DNA from 4 places in the Vibrio sp. Isolate22 genome. Region 2 is predicted to be linked to each of the others. Evidence: predicted binding sites of a transcription regulator. Region 2 holds the regulator's gene; each other region holds the start of a gene.
The links. The regulator PurR, encoded in region 2, represses purine synthesis genes. The targets are predictions, from matches to a motif close to TNANGNAAACGTTTNCNTNA.
Positions count from the first base shown of each region.

Region 1: a site for PurR is predicted at 2,291-2,310, ahead of metK (methionine adenosyltransferase). Genes of this name have one in related genera too.
Region 3: a site for PurR is predicted at 1,598-1,617, ahead of L1D55_RS24105 (formate--tetrahydrofolate ligase). Genes of this name have one in related genera too.
Region 4: a site for PurR is predicted at 1,717-1,736, ahead of L1D55_RS03690 (NCS2 family permease). Genes of this name have one in related genera too.

Region 1 is NZ_JAKEUW010000002.1:249,609-253,828, forward strand. It holds gene tkt (transketolase) at 117-2,111, opposite strand; gene metK (methionine adenosyltransferase) at 2,468-3,622, shown strand; gene L1D55_RS02635 (DUF2189 domain-containing protein) at 3,991-4,220, shown strand, end outside.
Region 2 is NZ_JAKEUW010000030.1:48,458-52,677, forward strand. It holds gene L1D55_RS16795 (DUF3316 domain-containing protein) at 1-184, shown strand, start outside; gene L1D55_RS16800 (TfoX/Sxy family DNA transformation protein) at 289-879, opposite strand; cyclic di-GMP riboswitch class I at 1,007-1,092, opposite strand; gene purR (HTH-type transcriptional repressor PurR) at 1,263-2,267, opposite strand; gene torD (molecular chaperone TorD) at 2,584-3,231, opposite strand; gene torR (two-component system response regulator TorR) at 3,488-4,201, shown strand.
Region 3 is NZ_JAKEUW010000071.1:17,249-21,468, forward strand. It holds gene L1D55_RS24105 (formate--tetrahydrofolate ligase) at 1-1,567, opposite strand, end outside; gene L1D55_RS24110 (inosine/guanosine kinase) at 1,838-3,142, opposite strand; gene L1D55_RS24115 (CreA family protein) at 3,259-3,735, opposite strand; gene L1D55_RS24120 (hypothetical protein) at 3,993-4,220, shown strand, end outside.
Region 4 is NZ_JAKEUW010000003.1:183,845-188,064, forward strand. It holds gene tet(34) (oxytetracycline resistance phosphoribosyltransferase domain-containing protein Tet(34)) at 1-323, opposite strand, end outside; gene L1D55_RS03690 (NCS2 family permease) at 407-1,696, opposite strand; gene L1D55_RS03695 (aminoacyl-histidine dipeptidase) at 2,758-4,220, shown strand, end outside.

The DNA.
Region 1 (4,220 bases), on a different contig from region 2:
ATCTGTTGCTAGTAGAGATAAGCCTAGAAGAAAACGAATCCCAAATACAAAAAAACCGAGCTCAGCGCTCGGTTTTTCTTGCATTTCACTGTTAGCTCGAGGCTAACAATCAATGATTAAGCAAGAAGCTCTTTTGCTGTGTTTACTACGTTTTCAGTAGTGAAACCGAACATCTTGAATAGCTCACCAGCAGGTGCAGATTCGCCGAATGTTGTCATACCGATGATCTTGCCACCGAAGCCAACGTACTTGTACCAGAAGTCAGCGATGCCAGCTTCTACAGCGATACGAGCTGTTACGTCAGATGGAAGTACAGATTCACGGTACTCAGCATCTTGCTTATCGAATGCGTCAGTTGCAGGCATAGATACTACACGTACTTTCTTGCCTTCAGCTGTCAGTTCAGCCGCAGCGTTAACCGCTAGCTCAACTTCAGAACCTGTAGCGATAAGGATTAGCTCTGGCTTGCCTTCACAATCTTTTAGGATGTAACCACCCTTCGCGATGTTCGCTACTTGCTCTTCGCTACGCTCTTGCTGTGCAAGGTTTTGACGAGAGAAGATTAGAGACGTTGGACCGTCTTTACGTTCGATAGCCAGTTTCCAAGCTACTGCAGACTCAACTTGGTCACATGGACGCCATGTGCTCATGTTTGGAGTTAGACGTAGAGAAGCCATTTGCTCAACTGGTTGGTGAGTTGGGCCATCTTCGCCAAGACCGATAGAGTCGTGCGTGTAAACTTGAATGTTCTGAACTTTCATCAGAGCAGCCATACGCATTGCATTACGAGCGTATTCCATAAACATTAGGAAAGTAGCGCCGTATGGCACGAAACCACCGTGCAGAGCGATACCGTTCATGATAGCCGTCATACCGAATTCACGTACACCGTAGTGGATGTAGTTACCAGAGAAGTCATTTGCTTCTAGAGACTTAGAACCAGACCACATTGTTAGGTTAGAAGGTGCTAGGTCAGCAGAGCCGCCCATGAATTCTGGAAGCATTTGACCGAACGCCTCTAGAGCATTTTGAGATGCTTTACGTGAAGCGATGTTTGCAGGGTTAGCTTGAAGGTCAGCAATGATTGCGTTTGCTTTCTCTTCCCACTGTGCTGGAAGCTCACCGTTAGTACGACGTTTGAATTCTGCTGCTAGCTCAGGGTAAGCCGCTGCGTATGCGTCAAACTTCGCGTTCCATGCCGCTTCTTTTGCTGCGCCCGCTTCTTTCGCATTCCACTCAGCAGCGATATCTGCAGGGATCTCGAAAGGACCGTGTTCCCAACCAAGCGCCGCTTTAGTTGCTGTAATTTCATCAGCGCCTAATGGAGCACCGTGGCAGTCGTGTGTACCCGCTTTGTTTGGAGAACCAAAACCGATGATAGTTTTAGTACAGATAAGTGACGGACGAGGGTCAGCTTTAGCCGCTTCGATAGCTGCGTTGATTGCTTCAGGATCGTGACCGTCTACTGCTGGAATTACGTGCCAGCCGTATGCTTCAAAACGCTTAGGTGTATCGTCAGAGAACCAACCTTCCACTTCGCCATCGATAGAGATACCGTTGTCATCCCAGAAAGCAACCAGCTTACCAAGACCTAGCGTACCAGCTAGTGAACATGCTTCGTGAGAGATACCTTCCATCAGACAGCCATCACCCATGAATGCATAAGTGTAGTGGTCTACGATGTCGTGGCCTTCTTTGTTGAACTGTGCAGCCAGTGCTTTCTCTGCCATTGCCATACCAACAGCGTTAGTGATGCCTTGACCTAGAGGACCCGTCGTTGTCTCGATACCAGGAGCGTAACCGTACTCTGGGTGACCAGGAGTCTTAGAGTGCAGTTGACGGAAGTTTTTCAGATCTTCAATTGAAAGCTCGTAGCCTGCAAGGTGAAGCAGAGAGTAAATCAACATTGAACCATGGCCGTTAGACAGGATAAAACGGTCGCGGTCAGCCCACTCTGGGTTTGCTGGGTTGTGGTTCAAGTGGCCACGCCAAAGAACTTCAGCGATGTCAGCCATACCCATAGGTGCGCCTGGGTGGCCTGAATTTGCTTGTTGAACACCGTCCATGCTAAGTGCGCGGATTGCATTGGCTAGATCTTTACGAGAAGGCATGTCTGCTCCTGGATACATAAGCGATTTAAAAAAGAGATAGTGCTAATGTTTTCATTTTAATTAGCGCGGGTATTCTCTCAAACGAATATTGCGACTGCAAACGTTTTACTGGCATTTTAACGGTCATTTTTCGCAATTTTCGAACATTTACATCACTTGTCAGCCGCTTATCTCAACCAACACGCAAACGTTTAGTTATGGCATATCATAAAAAAGAGCTTGTAATTCGACCGCTGGAATTTAGAATAGACGTCTAGATGTAGAAACACCTACAAAATATACTGTATTTAATGGCGGCGCTTCCTAGCTTGCGACGCCATGAACTATTTACACCAAAAACTAAAAGTGGAGCTCTCATGGCTAAGCACCTATTCACTTCTGAATCTGTTTCAGAAGGTCATCCAGATAAAATTGCAGACCAAATCTCTGATGCTGTTCTTGATGCCATCTTAGAACAAGATCCAAAAGCACGTGTTGCTTGTGAGACTTACGTAAAAACCGGCATGGTTATGGTTGGCGGTGAAGTAACAACTTCTGCATGGGTTGATATCGAAGAGATCACTCGTGAAACCGTTCGTGAAATTGGTTACGTTCACTCTGATATGGGCTTTGACGCTGACTCTTGTGCCGTTCTAAACACAATTGGTAAGCAGTCTCCAGACATCAACCAAGGTGTTGATAAAGCAGACCCGAAAGAGCAAGGCGCAGGCGACCAAGGCATCATGTTTGGTTACGCGACTAACGAAACTGAAATCCTAATGCCAGCTCCAATCACTTACTCTCACCTTCTTGTTAAAAAGCAAGCTGAAGTACGTAAGAGCGGCAAGCTAGACTTCCTTCGTCCAGATGCGAAATCTCAGGTTACTTTCCAGTACGACCAAGGTAAGATCGTTGGTATCGATGCTGTTGTTCTTTCTACTCAACACTGTGATTCAGTAACAACACCTGACCTACGTGAAGCGGTAATGGAAGAGATCATCAAGCCAGTACTTCCTTCAGAGTGGATCAACAAAGACACTAACTTCTTCATCAACCCAACAGGCCGTTTCGTAATCGGTGGCCCAATGGGTGACTGTGGTCTAACTGGTCGTAAGATCATCGTTGATACCTACGGCGGCGCAGCTCGTCACGGTGGCGGTGCATTCTCTGGTAAAGATCCATCAAAGGTTGACCGTTCTGCAGCTTACGCAGCACGCTACGTTGCGAAAAACATCGTTGCCGCTGGTATGGCTGACCGTTGTGAGATTCAACTGTCTTACGCTATCGGTGTTGCTGATCCAACATCAATCATGGTTGAAACGTTCGGTACTGAGAAAGTAGCGCACGAAATCATCATTGAAGCAGTTCGTCAAAACTTCGACCTACGTCCATACGGTCTTCAAGAGATGCTGAACCTTCTTCAGCCTATCTACAAGCAGACTGCAGCATACGGTCACTTCGGTCGTGAAGAGTTCCCTTGGGAAGCGACTGACAAAGCAGCAATCCTTGCTGACTTCGCTGGCCTAAAATAATTTAGCCACTGCGATTTGTTTCTTTAAAGCCCTTACTGCTTAGTAAGGGCTTTATTTTTATGTACTTACCGAACCTTCACTAGCTACTTCTTTCTCTAACGCCCTTCTTTACCGTTAACCACTAAGTATAAAAAGCCGCTGATAATTTGTGTTTTCTAACACTACTGACAATAGTTAAGGTAACTCCTAAGCGATCAAGCTCACATTTAACTTAAATTAATTCAGTCTGATAACGCTCGTTAAATGCACGCTAGAACAAAAACTGGGATGACAATGAGCAATTTAGCTCAACACCATAACTCTCACACAAGCCACACCGATGAGCCTTATGGAATTATAACTAGGACGTTATTTAACTAGGGGGATCTATGCCTCGTACCGCGCACCCATCCGAACTGAACGATAAAAAACACAAGGTCAGCGATAAGGATTACGCTCGCACCATTCCTTGCAACCAAATCAGTATTTCCGCACCCTTTCATTGGTTGTCGCTTGCTCTGCATGACTTAGTAAGAATGCCATTAATCAGCGCATTTTACGGTTTGTGCTTTATGGGAGCGGCAATCGCCATTGTTCAACTTGTCCAATGGCAAGGAAC
Region 2 (4,220 bases):
CGGCAAGGGTTCCTATGAACTCAGCAAAATCCTACCTCAAGCTTCTGAAAAGGTGGACGTGCGTTCGTTTGAAATCAGAAACGGGAGCATCAAAGTCAAAGAAATCATGAACTCATCTGGAGAGATTAACTTCGTTCCGATGGTCAAAGTCGACTTTAAGTATAATTATCGCCCATCTTTCTAGGATGTTGATAGGGTGCTAAAACAGCAAACTATCTAATGTTACTAATCGAAAAAAAAGCCGCAGAAATGCGGCTTAGTTGTATAAAAAAGGGTGTACTGACAATGTTAATTGACGCGACTGATAAGCTCTTCGCGACGTTGCTGTGGAATAACCGACCAATGCGTGCCATTGATCGCTCCTTCTAATGCCCAAAGCAGTTCAATACTGACAGAGGACGTATGAGATTCCTTGATGGCATTAAATGCGTTTACAGAGCCAGATTCATATAAACGTTCTACGGAATCAATCCCGGCCTTCTTCAACATGCGCTCAGTGGCAAGTCGAAGGTTAGGGAGGTCTTTCAGTCGAGTAGGCTTAGCAGCGGACTGTTCAGCTTTCTCTTCTTTTGCAAAACCCAGAGACGTAGTTGCAAGTTGTAAGATTTTCTCTTGGTCTTGCCACAGGCCTTCTGGTAAAGCGAAGTATTTAGTTACGACAGGGAAACCACGTTTTTTGTAGACGTACGGTTGAAACCCTTGTTGCTCGAACTGTTTTGTTGTGCCTTTGTCTGCTCGTATGTGCAACTGGTCATTAACAACCAGAGCAAACATAGTGTCATCAGCAAAAAGACCGAATCCACCAAACATTGAGCGTGATTTTATTTTTCCTAGGGGCTCAAATAACTTCATTGAGTCCTTTAGTATCGGTTTATCCATGTTATTTATCTCGGTGTATTTGAACTACGCCACCAAATAAGCAGGTCCGAGAGATTAGCAAAATGTTGCAATTACATTGTCAATAAGCCGTAAATTACTAAATTATTAGTAGTTACTGCATTTTGCCATCGGTAACCCCGCTACCATACCAACGAGTGGTTTAGGCCGGAAGCTTTGCGTCTCACCTTTTCAAGTGATTTGCCCTGTGCGTGACTGATTGAATAGAATAAAGTTTTTGTTGAATGAGGCTCACACTTGATATTTCAAAATGTGATATTGCTTCAATTAATGATCTTTATTATATGAAACTAGGTTTATTTTGTCTGCTGATAAAAAAAGCGCCCCCAAAGGTGCGCTTGATGAAAATAAACTCAATTTATCAGTTAATTTAACGTTTTAACTGTACTACGTTCAACAATTTCTGGGTGCATTTCGAAGACACGTTTTTCATGGTCTTTGTCTTTTATGCGCTCAAGCAGAATTTCGAATGCGTTCTTGCCGACACGACGCTTCGGTTGGTGAACGGTGGTCAATGGTGGAGAGAAGTACTCCGCCAATTCGATGTTATCGTAGCCAATGATAGAGATATCTTCTGGGATACGGATGCCTTTTTGCTGTAAGCGACTCATTAAGCCGAGTGCCATCGTATCGTTAAAGCAGAATACTGCCGTAGGGCGCTCTTCCATCTCAACAATTTTGTCTGCCGCAAGTACTGCTGTATCACACTCGAAGTTACCTTCGATGATCATATCGTCACTTGCAGTGATGTTTGCTTCTTCTAGAGCGCGCTTGTAACCAGCGATACGTTCAACACAGGCTGCTTTGTCTAAGTGGCCACTTAAACAAGCAATCTTTGAGTGACCGCGGTCGATTAGGTATTTAGTCGCTAGGTAGCCGCCTTCTTCAGAGTTATCAATGATTTTATCTGCTTGAGAACTCTCTGGGCCCCAATCCATGACTACTTTAGGGATGTCAGCATGACGATCTAACATCTCTCTCAGTTCTTCTGTTAGGTCTGAACACATAACTAAGATGCCATCTACACGTTTCTCTGCAAGCATTCGAATGTAGTCACGTTGCTTCTCATAGATACCACCAGTGTTACACAGGATCAAAGTGTAACCTTGACGGTAGCAGTAGCTCTCAACACCATCGATAACTTCAGAGAAGAATAGGTTTGTTGATTGAGTCACTAGCATGCCGATAGTTCGTGTTGAATTACACTTCAAACTACGAGCAACAGCACTTGGTGCATAGTTTAATTCGTCTACCGCTTTATTTACTTTTTCTTGAGTCGCTTCTGCAACAAAACGTGTTTTGTTGATTACGTGAGAAACGGTTGTGGTTGATACGCCTGCTAAGCGAGCGACATCTTTTATAGTGGCCATGGTTTTATCCTATTAGAAGCTACTTTCCCCAAAGTACGGAGTGAAGTAGCCGTTAAGCTACCTAACTAAGAGCTTAAATTTGTAGGGCTCTTTGGGTACTAAAGTGTTAAAAAACAAAAAACCGCTAGTGAGCGGCTTGTTTTAACACCGAAATGCTCTGAACTTAATAAGCATAGCATTTCGTGAATGTTTCATATTTTATCGTTTGCGGTCACAATTCTAGACTGACTAGAAAATACTCGCAATACAATTCACCCAGAAATCCGGGTGAATTGTCACATTCTACGGAATTTATTTACCTAGTCATCAGTTAACCTTATTCACCAGCTAAATATTGAGCATCTAATTGACAGAAAGCCATTAGCAGAGAAGAGACAGCAGCGTAGAAACCGAATTCATCAACATCGTGACACTTAACGTTGAATTTCGGGATCCAAGTTAATAGCTGTTGCTCGATAAATTGTTGCTGAACTTCGAACGATTTTTCTAGTTCTTCTTCTGATTCTGTTTCATTAGAGCGAATGATTAGGTTTCCTAAGAAGTCGAGTTCGATAGCGATGTGGTCTGCTGGTTCTTTTAGATCTTGGTTAACCACTAGGTTGTGCTTAGCCATGATCTCTTCCATCTTTTTCGCTGGTTTATCGTTTAATAGGCCAGTTTCACCGATGTACATTGAGGCATAAGGAAGGGCGCCATGCTTATCTGTCTTTAGGAAAAGGTCGCAAAAGTCAGCAGACAGTTCTAGTTGTGCATCTTCGCGAGTTTGTAGGCGGTTCAGTGCATCAACCAACTTATCAATAGCAGGCTTTAGAGTTTCATTTTCGCCTAAACCAGTTAAGAAAGAACGAATTTCAACAGAATGGTAGTGGTCAAGTTCGTCTTGAGTGAGCTCTTTGGCGAATAAGCTTGATAGCCACCAGTAAATTTCTGCTCTTTGCTCATTGAACGTTTTCGTATCTTTCATTACATAGATCCTGATTTAGTCTTGTGGTGTCTTTTCGCACACCAAGGCTGATGACGAGGTTATTTGCGAAATGCAAAGTTACTCGTTAGTAGTAATGCCTATATTGAATTGTGCTAGACGACAAATAGCAAGGTTTAAGATTGTCTTGTATCAAAAAAAATCCATGTTTCTGGCATTTATCTTCAGTACCACTAGAATTGTTACTAGTTATGAATAGAATAGTCACCGAAACTATTAAATAAGAAAAGTGGTGTAGATGAGCTATCACGTATTAGTCGTAGAAGATGATGTGGTGACCCGTAGTAAACTGGTTGGTTATTTCCAGAACGAAGGTTACACAGTGAGCGAGGCCGAAAGCGGTGCTCAAATGAGAAGCGTGTTAGAAGAAAACAACGTTGACCTCATTATGCTGGACATCAACTTACCAGGCGAAGATGGATTGATGCTAACTCGCGAATTACGCAGTCAATCTGACATTGGAATTATTTTGGTTACTGGACGCACGGATAGCATCGACAAAATTGTTGGCCTTGAAATGGGCGCTGACGATTACGTTACTAAACCTTTCGAACTTCGCGAGTTATTAGTTCGAGTTAAAAATCTACTTTGGCGCATTTCTGCTGCTCGTAAAACGACAGCAGGTGAGGCTGAAGAGTCACAAGATGAGTCAGTGGTTCGTTTTGGTGAATGGACATTTGATATCCCTCGTCGTGCGTTAAGCAAAAACGGTGAGCCGGTAAAACTGACGAAAGCTGAATATGAATTATTGGTTGCACTGTCTTCTTACCCTAATCAGGTATTGAGCCGCGAACGTATTCTTAATATGATCAGCCACCGTGTTGACGCGCCGAATGACCGTACTATTGATGTACTAATTCGACGTATGCGCGCAAAAATGGAGTTCGACCCTAAGAACCCACAAATTTTTGTGACAGTGCACGGTGAAGGTTACATGTTTGCTGGTGACTAAACTCTTTAAGAGCTCTTAG
Region 3 (4,220 bases), on a different contig from region 2:
CTTCCGTTGAAATAGAGAGTGGTGTTTTAGCTAAGCATACCGACAGGTCTTGATAGCCATGTTGTTTAAACTCAGCCAACTGCTGCTTTGCTTTCGGCGAGAGTGTAATACTCGCGGCACCGTAACCGATTTCAGCAACCGCCATGAGTTTCTCTTCTAAGCTTTGGCCTGTTTGGTAAAGGGGCTTAAAGTCACTGTCACTTTGGCATGATTTGACAACCGCTTGTGCAAGTTTAGTTACGCCGTCACCGCCTTGGCCAAATGCTTCACTGACTTCAACAGCGACGTTGCTATCGAACTCTGTAATCATCTGTTTCAATGTGTCGAGTTCTTGTTGTGAATCTTGCGGGAAGCGGTTGATCGCTACTACGGTAGGCACACCGTATTGCTTAACGTTATTAATGTGCCACTTTAGGTTTTCAAAGCCAGAGAGTAACCCGTCGTTGTCGTCACTGAAGAGCGAATCGGGTAGTGGTGTTCCTGGTCTCAAATCATACAAACCAGAGTTCGCCTTTAGTCCACGCAATGTCGCTACTACTACCGCGCAGTCGGGCTTCTTACCAGATGCTTTGACTTTGATATTGCAGGCCTTCTCGAAGCCCATATCTGAACCAAATCCACCTTCAGTTACAACAAAGTCGCTGAGTTTCAGTGCGATCTTATCTGCAATAATCGAAGAGTTACCATGTGCAATGTTCGCAAAAGGACCTGCGTGTATAAGCGTTGGTACGCCTTCAAGTGTCTGCATCAAGGTTGGTTCGATAGAGTCTTTCATTGTTACTGTCATTGCACCGGCAACATCAAAGTCATTTGCTGTTAAAGGCTTACCTTGTCTGTTGTATGCCAGAACAACACGACCAATGCGTTTACGTAAATCTTGCAGGTCATCGGCCAGTGCTAAAATAGCCATAAGCTCTGAGGCAGCTGAGATATCAAATCCATCTTCGCGTTCATAGCCGTTGATCGTTTTACCGTTTTCGTTTTTACCCACGGTGATCATACGTAATGCGCGGTCATTATGGTCGAGCACACGTCGCCAAACGATTCTGCTTGGGTCTATATCCAGTGCTTTCAACCCTGAGCGAGTTTCAAATGCTTGTAAGCCTTCACGCTGTTCATGATACAAGCGTGCATCAATAGCAGCAGAGGCAAGGTTATGAGCGGCTGTTACAGCATGGATATCACCAGTTAGGTGAAGGTTCAACTCGTCCATAGGAGCAACTTGAGAATAACCACCGCCAGCAGCACCACCTTTAACACCAAACACCGGGCCCATTGAAGGCTGGCGAATACACGCCATTGCTGATTGGTTAATCTTCGCCAATCCTTGTGCTAAACCGATAGTCGTCACGGTCTTTCCTTCACCAAGTGGTGTTGGTGTAATTGCTGTCACGACAACCAGCTTTCCGTCTGGCTGTTGAGATAGGCGTTCGAGTGATGTTAGAGACACCTTTGATTTGAATTGCCCTAAGGGCTGATGTTCTTGTTCTTGTAGGCCGGCGTGCTGAGCAACCTCACTGATGTTTTTAAGGGGTGTTGAGCGACAAATATCGATATCAGACAGCATATTTGATCCTTATATCAGAACCGAAAGGTGGTACGTAAACGTTTGCGTGGCGATGGTACTGTATAAATTTGCTAAGTAAAGGCAAACCACACAGATTATGTGCTGGAAGATAACAGATCTGAAGAGTCATTGCGCGAGATCAAATCTTAAATGAGCCAAATATTCGATTTAGTGGGTTCGAATTACGGTCACATCCACATTAAATACAAAAGGGGCTGCATATCGCAGCCCCTTTTAAATGACAGTATTCGTCACGCGACAGATGCGCGATTAACGGTCCCAGTATGTTTCTTCTAAGCTATCTTCGCGCTCTGGTAGTGCACGAGAAAGGCGAGGTGAGTGCTGTGTTAGCACTTCGTAGCTTACGCGGTTTGCATACTTACAAATCTGAGATAGTGAAGAGTATGTTAGACACGTGTGTTCGTGTTTCTCTGAGTTTGGTACGTTAACGAAGTGGTAGCTGTTTGCTGCCATGTCATGTAGCAGAGCAGAAAGCGCGCCATCACCCGCACCATTAGTGTTCTTAATCTCTAATGGACCACCAAGGTATGGGCCAATGTGAGAGTACACTTTAACCGGGTTTTCACAGTCTTGCTTACGCATAGCGCGGCTGAATTCGTACTTGTTGAACTCAGGGATATTGCCTGGTAACAGTGGAAGTGTCGTTTCGCGTTTTGCTAACTCGTCTGTGTAACCCGCCATGTAAAGGCCGATTGGACCAGCAGTACACAGTACTAAGTCAACCCATTCTAGTGCTTTGCTCGCTGCAAGAAGTGGATCTTTTTCGCCTGTTAACGCTTCACCTTCGTCTTCATTCATTGCAACGATAGTTACGTTCTCTTTCAGGTATTCTTGCCACCATTCAGCGTTGCCTTCGATCACGTATTTAGTACCAAGCGTTAGAACAACAGGCACGTTGTGCGCTTTCGCGTATTCAATCGCCTTTTGTACTGCTTTTGGCATTGGATCTTCAGGGTTACCGCGCATTAGGTAAGAAGAAACGACTAGAGCAGATGCTTTCTCGAACACTTTCTCAGGAATGCTCTCTGGAAGCAGCTGGTTCATGTGTCCTTCGTTAATCGCAAACGTACGCTCGCCATCTTCGGTAATTAGCGTGTAACAACGACCGATTGGGCCATCTACTGTTTGTAGGTGGTTCAGGTTCATACGAGAAGAAGTGCGGCAAAGGTAACGGTAACCAAATGAGCCAACTTCAATTTTCTTAGACATTACGCCAAGCAGTACAGATTTGCTGTCTGCAAGTACGGAATAGTTGTGCAGTGTGTTGCCGATAGTATCGCCAGGGTATTGATGCGTAATCAAACCGCGCTCTACAAGCTCTTCATACAGCGCATCAGCTTTACTTTCTTCCAATACCAGTGAGTGACCTTTACTCAGCTCGTATTTATCAAGGAACGCACTGTCAACACGGGCTTCGATATCAACAATGGTTTGACCTACACCAACAATCGTTGCGCGGTGCAGTTTAGGTGTTTGTTGAATTTGGTTGACCAACGGATCACGTGCGTGAGTTGGAAAGTAATGCTTAGATTTACGCTGTCCAGGAAACTTCATATGAAAAATACAGTGAAAAAATTTTGCCGCATGATATCACATTTTATTTCTGTTTCTTTCATTTTTATTACATTTTGAATCACCTGCACAATGTCTGTACAGGTGATTCGTATTGATTATTCTGTTGGTACGAGTGTTGCTGGATCAACGTAAGCCGCTGTACCCCATAGAGGAACAGTAGATAGGCTGTGTTTGAAGCTACCTTCAGTCTCTTTAGTGGTGTAAGACAAGTAGAGTAGGGATTGGTTTTCTGCGTCGTAAATACGGCGAACTTTCATGGTTTTGAAGAAAATGCTTTTCGACTGCTTGAATACCACTTCGCCAGATTTACTTTTATCAATCTGCGCGATCATTTCAGGCGTGATTTCACCCGTTTGGCGGCAAGAAATAGAGCTATCACTTGGATCAGAAAGACTCAGGTTCGCTTCGATGGAAGCGATGTGACACGTTACGCCCGGGATTTTGTCATCGTCTAAAGATGACATCTTAATATCCTTCATTGTGAAGAAACCTAAAGATACGTCGCCAACCTCATTGTCCGAACAACCTGCTAACATTGTCATGATACCGGCTGCTATTAAGGCTTTTTTCATAAGAAGTCCTTTTTATTTGTATAGTTCTGTTTACTATAAGAAAATTGAAAGCTTGAATACGAGTGTAGAGCTTTTCGTTAAGTTCTTAAAGGATGTTGTTGGATAATGAAAAATATGAAGCATTTAAAGTACTTGTTGGCCTTAGTGATGCTCTGTATGCTCTGTATGCTCTCTGCATGTAGCTCGGCGCCTCAGCCGACCGTATGTCTGCCAAATAACTGTGATATTTGGGGATACTAACTGTAGGTACTAAAAGAATGAATAACGAAATACCTGAAATCGCATTAAAAAAGAATCAGTGGCTGTTTAGCCAGCTTGATATTGCTTACCCCGCAAAAGAAAGCCTCTTAGGTCTAGATATCTATAAAAATCAGCTTTCACAAAAGACTTACCAACTTCTCCCGCAAGACCAAACGCCCTCACAAATTGACGAACTGCATAAAGTAGATTTTCACAAACTGACGGTTCTTTTCTCTCTAAACCAA
Region 4 (4,220 bases), on a different contig from region 2:
TTAGCTTTAGGGTACATTTCGCGAAGCTTACGTGCAGTGTCACCACTATCAACAAGATCTTCAACGATTAGGAAACCTTCGCCGTCACCTTCAGGTGCTTTAACGACAGTCATATCACGTTGGTGATCGTGGTCGTAGCTAGAAATACAAATCGTATCTACGTGACGAATACCCAGTTCACGAGCCAAGATTGCACCAGGAACCAAACCACCACGGCTTACAGCCCAGATACCTTTCCACTGCTCTGCTGGCATTTGCTTTTCTGCTAGTTGACGGCAGTAAGTCTGCATGTTGTCCCAAGTGATAACGAATTTGTTGCTCATAGTATAAAACCTAATAATTTTTCATGTTATTAGAGGCTATGCCAAACATAGCCTCTTCAGCGTTTAAGCAGAAATCTAGACGATTAAGCGAAAATGTATTTAAGAATAAAGATTACCGACATGATCCACACAGCAGGTGAAACGTCGCGACCTTGACCACTTAGCAGCTTAATTGCAGCGTAAGCGATGAAACCTAGTGAGATACCCTCAGCAATAGAGTACGTCAGCGGCATAAGTAGACATGTTACCACGACTGGTGCTGCTTCCGTAAGATCACGCCAATCAATGCCAACTAGGCCAGACATCATCAGAATTGCTACATAGAAAAGCGCGCCTGATGTTGCGTACGCCGGAATCATACCTGCAAGTGGTGAGAAGAAAAGAGCAAGAAGGAAAAGTACGCCCACGACAACAGCCGTTAGACCAGTACGACCACCTTCAGCAACACCAGAAACACTCTCTACATATGAAGTCGTGTTCGATGTACCTAGAAGAGCACCGATAGACGTTGCTGTTGAGTCAGCAAGCAGTGCTTTGTTCAGGCGAGGTAGTTTGCCATCTTCTTTAATTAGGTTCGCTTTTGTAGCAACACCCACTAGCGTACCCGCTGTATCGAATAAGTCGACGAATAGGAAAGCAAATACAACAGAGATCATACCGATTTCAAATACTGCAGAGAAATCAAGCTGCATGAAAGTCGGAGCAAGGCTTGGTGGTGTAGACATGATACCGCCGTACTGAACGTCACCAATGATAATGCCAAGAGCTGTAATAGCGAGAATTGCAATCATTACTGCGCCTTTCACACCGCGGTGTACAAGGGCAATAGTAAGGAAGAAACCAAGAGCACCAAGGATAGGAGCAATAGCAGTAATGTCGCCAAGTGATACTTTAGTTGCAGGGTTAGAAACCACGATGCCAGCATTGCTAAGTGCGATAAACGCTAGGAAAAGACCGATACCCGCAGAGATACCTACACGCAAAGACATAGGAATCGAGTTGATAATCCATTCACGGATCTTAAAGATGCTCAAGAAGATGAAGATCACACCCGAAACAAACACTGCCGCTAGAGCAACTTGCCAGGTGTAACCCATGCCCATCACAACCGCGTAGGTAAAGAAGGCATTCAACCCCATACCAGGAGCTTGAGCAATTGGGTAGTTAGCAACAAAGCCCATGATGAAACAGCCAATAGCAGCCGCTAAACAGGTTGCTACAAATACAGCGCCGTGGTCCATACCAGCATCAGCTAGGATCATTGGGTTTACAAAAATGATGTAAGCCATTGTTAGGAAGGTTGTTAGACCTGCGATGATTTCAGTGCGCACATTGGTGCCGTTTTCACTGAGTTTGAATAGCTTTTCGAACATTATCGAATCCTATAAGGGTAAAAAGTAAACGGTTGCGTAATCGATTGGCTGTGGATTATAAAGTTATCAAATAACAAATTCCAGATAGAATTAAGGCTCTAAATAATATTTATCAGAATGACGTATGAAACCAAGCGATTAAAAATTACATCTAAAAAGAAAAATACACATTAAAAACAATAGACTAAAAACAATTTAATGGTCGTATTTATTTGATTACTTTTTCAACCATCAGTTATTTTCATTAAGAATCTGGCGCTAAATTTGCCAATTCAAACCCACAAGAGTTGTCCGATTTTCAACAGGATTGGTAATAAGGCTCAAATTGACATTTTGCTGTTTAAAAAACAACCGAGCATAGTCGTTGATAGATGACGAATCAAAGCTGAGGATAAAAGTAGCAGGCAAAAAAAACGCCACTCAAAACTGAGTGGCGGTAGAATCTGTCAACCAAAAGGGTTGTAAGAGAATTCCAATATATAGGGGGGAACAAAACTGTTCGAGTTACATGCTTATGGTATTAGTAACCAAAGCTTGTAGGGTATGCAAAGTTGCTAGTGTAAACAGAGTTGTTAAGCCAGAACATTGCAGATGGTAAACCTTTCATAACTATCACCTTAATAAATCAATAAAAAACGAATTTGATTTCTCGGTTCCTTGGAGGCGATAAACGGACTCATCCTTTGAGCATTTACTCTTCACTTCAGAAGTTGGTTACAAATATACCTTAAAGAAAAAAGATTACAAGAATTTTTTGCTTCAGATCACACTTTTGACCATCGCGGGTTATTTTCAAACTTAATCTCGTAATAAAATTACAAAACAGACTTAAACAAACGTTTGCTTGCATCTTTTATAAGCATCAGAGCACTTATACAAGATCAAATGAACAAGATGGCGTTCAAAATTTGAAGCATTTCAGGTTTAGAAGCGCTACTCGTCAAAACACTCTAATGGTATGCTGTCGGCATCAAAACAGACCTATATTTTAGGTTTTTGCTCTATGTTTATACCCATAGAAAGCCTAAATATATGGTTATCAAATAAAAAAGGAGTCATCCGTGTCTGAATTCCATTCTGAGATCAGTAAATTATCCCCTGCCCCTATTTGGCAGTTCTTCGATAAGATTTGCTCAATCCCACACCCTTCTAAGCATGAAGAAGAGCTTGCTCAATACATTATTGCTTGGGCAACAGAGCAAGGGCTAGATGTACGCCGTGACCCAACGGGCAACGTATTCATCAAAAAGCCTGCGACGCCGGGCATGGAAAACAAAAAAGGTGTTGTGCTACAAGCTCACATCGATATGGTTCCACAAAAGAACGAAGATACGGTTCATGACTTCACTAAAGACCCAATCCAACCGTACATCGACGGTGAGTGGGTTACTGCAAAAGGCACAACGCTTGGCGCAGATAATGGCATGGGTATGGCATCATGCTTAGCGGTTCTTGCATCAAACGAAATCAAGCACGGCCCAATCGAAGTTCTACTAACTGTAGACGAAGAAGCAGGTATGACAGGTGCATTCGGTCTTGAAGCGGGTTGGTTAGAAGGCGACATCCTTCTTAACACCGATTCAGAGCAAGAAGGCGAAGTGTACATGGGTTGTGCTGGCGGTATCGACGGCGCAATGACATTTGATGTTGCTCGTACTGCAATCCCAGCAGATTTCGTGACTCGCAAGCTTACGCTTAAAGGTCTAAAAGGCGGTCACTCAGGTTGTGACATCCACACTGGTCGCGCGAACGCGAATAAACTACTTGCTCGCTTCCTGGCTGGTCACGCAAAAGAGCTAGACCTACGCATCGTAGAATTCAAAGGTGGTAGCCTACGTAACGCGATTCCTCGTGAAGGTTTCGTTACTGTTGCTGTTCCAGCGGCAAACCAAGAGAAACTGGCTTCGCTATACAACTACTACACGGAGCTTCTTTCAACAGAGCTAGGTAAAGTAGAAGACAGCATTGTGACTTTCAACGAAGAAGCTTCAGTTGAAATGGGCGCACTTGCAGCTGCTGACCAAGCTCGCTTCATCGCAGCACTTAACGCGGCGCCAAACGGTGTGATTCGTATGAGTGATGAGATTGAAGGTGTTGTTGAGACATCTCTAAACGTGGGTGTTATCACAACTGAAGAGAACTCAATTACAGTACTTTGCCTAATCCGCTCTCTGATCGACTCTGGCCGTAGCCAAGTTGAAAGCATGCTTCACTCTGTAGCAGAGCTTGCTGGTGCGAGCATCGAATTCTCTGGCGCTTACCCAGGTTGGAAGCCAGACGCAGATTCAGAAATCATGCACATCTTCCGCGACATGTACGAAGGTATCTACGGTCACAAGCCAAACATCATGGTTATCCATGCTGGTCTTGAGTGTGGTCTATTCAAAGAACCTTACCCGAACATGGATATGGTTTCTTTCGGCCCGACTATCAAGTTCCCTCACTCTCCAGATGAGAAAGTGAAGATTGATACGGTTGAGCTATTCTGGAACCAAATGGTTGCTCTGCTAGAAGCAATCCCAGA